2 regions of the Cedecea davisae genome follow, and region 1 is predicted to be linked to the other one. Evidence: predicted binding sites of a transcription regulator. Region 1 holds the regulator's gene; the other holds the start of a gene.
What was found. Region 1 encodes Fur, which represses iron uptake genes when iron is present. Its sites were predicted from a motif close to ATAATAATGAGAACNACTATCAA; they were not measured.
Positions count from the first base shown of each region.

Region 2: the regulator Fur is predicted to act here: its motif matches at 1,340-1,362, upstream of ACG1VR_RS09705 (TonB-dependent siderophore receptor).

Region 1 covers NZ_CP172054.1:3,542,582-3,545,715, forward strand. The annotation lists gene fldA (flavodoxin FldA) at 53-583, shown strand; gene fur (ferric iron uptake transcriptional regulator) at 863-1,315, shown strand; gene chiQ (ChiQ/YbfN family lipoprotein) at 1,419-1,745, opposite strand; gene chiP (chitoporin) at 1,791-3,134, opposite strand, start outside.
Region 2 covers NZ_CP172054.1:1,953,433-1,956,566, reverse strand. The annotation lists gene treA (alpha,alpha-trehalase TreA) at 1-1,211, shown strand, start outside; gene ACG1VR_RS09705 (TonB-dependent siderophore receptor) at 1,461-3,134, shown strand, end outside.

The sequences.
Region 1 (3,134 bases):
GTGGGCATTTAACGGCCAGCATACTATTTAGTTTCAAGAGGTTATTTTACTCATGGCAATCGTAGGCATTTTTTTCGGCAGCGACACCGGTAACACCGAAAATATCGCGAAAATGATTCAAAAACAGCTCGGTAAAGAAGTTGCTGAGGTGCGTGACATTGCTAAAAGCAGCAAAGAAGATCTCGAAGGTTTCGACATTCTGTTGCTCGGCATTCCAACCTGGTACTACGGCGAAGCCCAGTGCGATTGGGATGATTTCTTCCCAACCCTCGAAGAAGTCGATTTCAACGGCAAGCTGGTTGCGCTGTTCGGCTGCGGCGACCAGGAAGATTATGCAGAATACTTCTGCGACGCGCTCGGCACCATCCGCGACATCATTGAACCGCGCGGCGCGGCGATTGTTGGCCACTGGCCAACCGCAGGCTACCACTTCGAAGCCTCCAAAGGCCTCGCGGATGACGACCACTTTGTTGGCCTGGCGATTGACGAAGACCGCCAGCCAGAACTGACCGCAGAACGCGTTGAAAAGTGGGTTAAGCAGGTTTCTGAAGAGCTGAATCTGGCCGATATCATTAACGCCTGATTTCAATGGCGCAAATGATGAATTTGCGCCATCTTGATAGATTGCAGCAATGAAAATAATTGCTACAAGTTTGTAACTTTCTCGTACATCCCTGTACAATGTCTTCCTGATAGCTTGGCTGATAATTACTGTAAATGGCGACGCCGCCACGATTTTTCAGCCTTATTTTGCACCATACTTGCGGTTCCCATTTAGAAGCAGCAGTTCTATAATGAGACGCATTACTCTTAACGCTCACTGCAGTTTGAGCGAATCGTTAAGCAACAGGACAATTTCCGCATGACTGACAACAATACCGCATTAAAGAAGGCCGGCTTGAAAGTCACGCTTCCGCGATTAAAAATCCTTGAAGTGCTGCAAGAGCCGGTAAATCATCACGTCAGCGCGGAAGACTTATATAAACGACTGATCGATATGGGCGAAGAGATTGGCCTGGCGACGGTCTACCGCGTGCTGAACCAGTTTGACGATGCCGGGATCGTGACCCGTCATAATTTTGAAGGCGGCAAGTCCGTTTTTGAACTGACCCAGCAGCATCACCACGATCACCTTATCTGCCTCGACTGCGGTAAAGTGATTGAATTCAGCGATGACTCCATCGAGCTGCGCCAGCGTGAAATTGCCGCTCGTCACGGTATTCGCCTGACCAACCATAGCCTGTATCTGTACGGGCACTGCGCTGAAGGCGACTGCCGCGAAGACGAAAACGCTCACGCGCCTAAAGAGAAGTAAAGCGCTTTAGCGAACGCCGCCCTACTCTGACGGCGGCGCTCAAAAAAACAAAAACCGGTGAATCGCTTCACCGGTTTTTTTATCGACTAAAGAAAGTAAAGCCTTAGCCGTTGTTGGCGCGAATTTCCTGCCAAATTTTGTCGCAGCGTACTTTTGCCGCTTCGTCATTGCCGCTTTTTCTGGCCTGGATACATTTCTGGTAGTCCAGCACGTTAACCGTTTCCTTCTCGGCAAAGGCCTGGTGCTGTTTTTCCTGGCGCAGCACGTTCAGCACGCTCTGGCAGGCTTCAATTTTATCCGGGTTACCTTCCGCAGTATTGATACAGGCGCTATAGGCCTGCTTCAGGCGTGAGTCTTCCTTCGGAGCCGCAGGCTGAACGCAGGCGGACAGGCTAAAGGCTACGGCGGTAACCAGCAGAATCTTTTTCATATTCTATCCTTATCAAAATCGGGCGCTTTCGCGCCCGGTTTCACATCAGAAGATGGTGAATGGTGCGATAACGATGAATTTCACGTCACGCTCATCCTGGAACATGTTGCCGTAACCACCGCCCCAGCTTGGGATGTCTGAGTGGTTGTCGTACTGGGTAAAGTGCAGTTTGAACAGCGTACCTTTAGCACGACCTTCCTGCACGGTGTACATCGCGTCCAGACTGTAAGAAGACTCTTTGATTTTGTTGGCCGCAAGATCCTGACGGTTACCGGCAGCATCAAGCGCCCAGGTAGATGGTTTCGCATCCCATGCATAGACATAGGAGCCACCCACTGCCCAACCCGGCAGGTTCCAGTTGCTCAGGTCGTACATTGCGCCGAAGAATACCGCTTTTTCGCCGTTGGCGTTGAAGTCAGAGCGGTTATCCCACCACACGTCGAGACGGCCGTTGGAGGAAGCGTAGGTTGGGGTCATACGCTGCAGGAAGTACCCCTGCTGGCCTTCTGCCTTAACCATGGTTCCTTCGAGACGCAGGTCAACCTGGCCTACTTTATAGCCGAAGGTCAGTGCCTGCAGCCATGCGGTGCCGTCGTAAATATCGTTGATGGTATTATTGCTGGCTTTATCGCGGGTGCCGTAGAACTGGTAGCTGGTGCTCAGAGGGCTGCCTGCAACATCAAATTTGTAGCTGGCTTTAGCAAAATACTGGTCAACGAAGCCCTGGGCCTGGCCGAATGCCCCTTCCAGAATCAAGTCATTTTTGAAGTCATACTTCGCGCCGATGGAGTGCAGATAGTCGACTTTGGTCTTTTTGTCGTTCTGATAGAACTTATCCGTTTCCAGGTGCCATGGAGCCTTGTACTCGTTGGTCCACATGTAGGAGAAGCTCAGCGCGCCCGCATCGCCATAGTCAAAGGCAGCACCGGCTTCAGCACCCTGATAGGTACCCGGCATAAAGCTCCAGTGCGGAGCCAGCAGGGTCTGGCCGGTTGGCTGGATGTAACCCGCACGCGCCCAAACCGGGCCATATTTAAATTTAGCCGCGGCCTTATAGAGACTGATCCCGCTCTTATCGCCGGAATAATCTTCGCTGTAGCCTTTATTTTTGGAAGAGAAAGCGATTTCGTTCGGGTGGCCGCTGGCGCTATCTTCAGCCATTTCAATCGCGGTGAATGCCGCAATATCGAGACCAAACATATCGGCCGCATAGCCGGACTGGAAGTCGAGGTTGGCGTTCCAGGTGGAGTGTGACAGGTTGGTTTTGTATTTGCCGTCAGCTACATCTTTACGGTCACGCTCACGTTGCCAGTAATAGACGCCCCCGGTCAGCGTTGAGTCATCAACAAAACCAGCCGCGCTAACCTGCGGAGCAACAACAAAGCCTGA
Region 2 (3,134 bases), 1.6 Mb from region 1:
CGGAAAGCGGCCAGTGGGATAAAGTGCAGGATATGGTGGACAACTTCGCCCACGAAATTGATAGCTGGGGACATATTCCTAACGGCAACCGCAGCTACTACCTGAGCCGCTCCCAGCCGCCGTTTTTCGCGATGATGGTCGAACTGCTGGCGCAGAAGAAAGGCGATGAGGTCTACAGCACTTATCTGCCGCAGTTGAAACAGGAATATGCTTACTGGATGGAAGGCGCAGACGCCCTTAAAGCCGGGGAAGCCCACGAACGGGTGGTGAAGCTTAAAGATGGCTCTCTGCTGAACCGTTACTGGGATGACAAAGACACGCCGCGCCCGGAAGCTTACCTCGATGACGTCGCCACTGCGAAAAATACCCCTGCCAGACCGGCAACCGATATTTATCGCGACCTGCGGGCCGCCGCGGCCTCGGGGTGGGACTTTAGTTCGCGCTGGATGGATAACCCGGCCCAGCTCGGCACCATTCGCACCACCAGCATTGTGCCGGTTGATTTGAACGCCCTGCTCTACCAGCTCGAACAAACTCTCGCTCACGCAAGCCTGATAGCAAAAGATGACGCCGCCGCGAAGACCTATAAGCAAGCAGCCGCCGCTCGTCAAAAAGCTATCGAAGCAAACTTGTGGAATGCAAAAGAAGGCTGGTACGCAGACTATGATCTTAAAAGCCATAGCGTGCGTAATCAGCTAACCGCCGCGGCATTATTCCCACTTTATGTTCATGCGGCTTCCCAGGAGCGGGCGGACAAAGTGGCTAAAGCAACGCGCCAGTCTCTGCTCAAAGCCGGCGGCCTGGCCACCACCAGCGTCAAAACCGGCCAGCAGTGGGATGCGCCAAACGGCTGGGCGCCGCTGCAATGGGTCGCAACCGAAGGCTTACAGAACTATGGGCATAAAGACCTGGCGCTGGAAGTCAGCTTCCGCTTCCTGAACAACGTGCAGCAGGTTTATAACAGCGAGCAGAAGCTGGTTGAGAAATATAATGTGTCCACAGCAGGAACCGGCGGCGGCGGTGAATACCCTCTCCAGGACGGATTCGGCTGGACCAACGGCGTCACCCTGAAGATGCTGGATTTACTCTGCGGCACACAAAAACCCTGCGACAACGCCCCGGATAAATTACCTTCCGCAACTCCGGGGCCGGTAACAGACGCGGCTGCCGGAAAGCCTGCTGCGACTACGGAACCGGCTCCTACCCGTTAATAATACGGCGGCTGCGGCCGCCTTTTCCTTCCTGAACTATTTCATTTTCAACAATCAGTGGCCTAAATCACCAATCATTTCATGGACTTTACGCGCAAAAAAGATCATAACTTCGCTTGAATGAGATAATAATAACGATAATAATTCGCATTCGAAATCGCATGTAGATACTTTGCGCTTTCCCGCCTTCCGGCACGGCGGTGGAATTCCATCAGGATGATGACCCCAATACTTCCCTGGACAAATAAAATGATAAAGGCTTTTACCGTAAAGCGCTCCGCTTTACTCTGCGCGCTCGCCCTCATCGCCCCTGCATCCGCGCTGGCTGAAGAGACCCTGGTTGTCACGGCGAAACCCGCCGATACCGCTACCTCCCCAACGCTCGGCTACACCGCTACCACCACCCGCGGCGCAACAAAAACCGATGAGCCGCTGATAACTACCGGGCAAAGCATCTCCGTGGTCACCCGTCAGCAGATGGAAGACCAGGGCGCGATGACGATTAACAGCGCCCTTAACTACACGCCGGGCGTGTTCACCGGCTTCTCCGGCGGCGCAACCCGCTACGATACCGTTGCGCTGCGCGGATTCCACGGCGGCGACGTCAACAATATCTTCCTCGACGGCCTGCGCCTGATGAGCGATGCGGGCAGCTTTAACGTCGTTCAGGTCGACCCGTGGTTCCTTGAGCGCCTTGACGTGATTAAAGGCCCTTCTTCCGCGCTCTACGGCCAGACCGTGCCGGGCGGCCTGGTGATGGAAACCTCTAAGCGCCCACAGTTTGTTGAAGAAGGCCACGTACGGGCGATGTACGGCAACCACAATACCAACGGCACCGCTTTCGATTACACCAACGCCATCAACGACCAGTGGGCCTTCCGTATTACCGGCCTGACCAAAAATAGCGATACCCAATACGAAAACACCCGCGACGAACGCTACGCTATTTCACCTTCTTTGCTGTGGCAGCCGGATGATGCAACTTCGCTGGTGCTGAGAGCTTATCTGGAAAAAGATCCTTCAGGCGGTTACCACGGCTCGGTGCCGGGGGACGGCAGCCTGTACACCACCACCGGGCGCAAGCTTGATACCGGCTTCTCCGACGTGCAGCCCGGCGATGACGCCTTCAAGCGCCACCAGCAGATCTACAGCTATGAGTTCGCCCACGCCTTCGACAGCGTATGGTCGTTCCGCTCTAACGCCAGCTACACCCACTCCAACGTAGCGCTGCGCCAGGCTTACCAGATTGGCTGGGCGGATACTCAACACAATGAACTCAACCGCTATTACAGCAGCGAGAACTCATCCCTCGACGCCTGGGCCATCGACAACCAGCTGGAAGCAGACTTCGCCACCGGCGACCTTCAGCATAAAGTTGTGCTGGGCGGCGAATATCATCGATTCACCAACGACCTGACCGACGGTACGGGCTACACCACTAAGCTGAATCCATGGACCGGCGTTTCCGGCGGGGTTGGCGGCTACTATTATTACGATCCGCGCGACACTAGCTACGCGACGATTAATCAGGGGCTGCTGGTGAAATCTGGCCGCCGCCAGTATGAGCAAACCGGGGCGTACCTGCAGGACGAAATGAAGTGGGATCGCTGGCATATGACGCTGTCAGGCCGCTACGACCATCTGACCACCAAAAGCCACCTCGTGGCCCCGGAAATCGACAGCGACGTAACGGATAACCGCAGCGATAACCACTTCAGCGGACGCGCCTCGCTGCTGTATGCCTTCGATAACGGCATTTCGCCTTATGTAAGCTACAGCCAGGCCGTGACGCCGCAGGTGCTTTCCGATGCCCAGGGCAAGCTGCTGAAACCGACAACCGCCGAGCAGTATGAAGCGGGGATTAAATACCAGCCGGTGGGAACCAGCGACCTCTACAGCGCGGCCGTTTACGACCTGACTCAG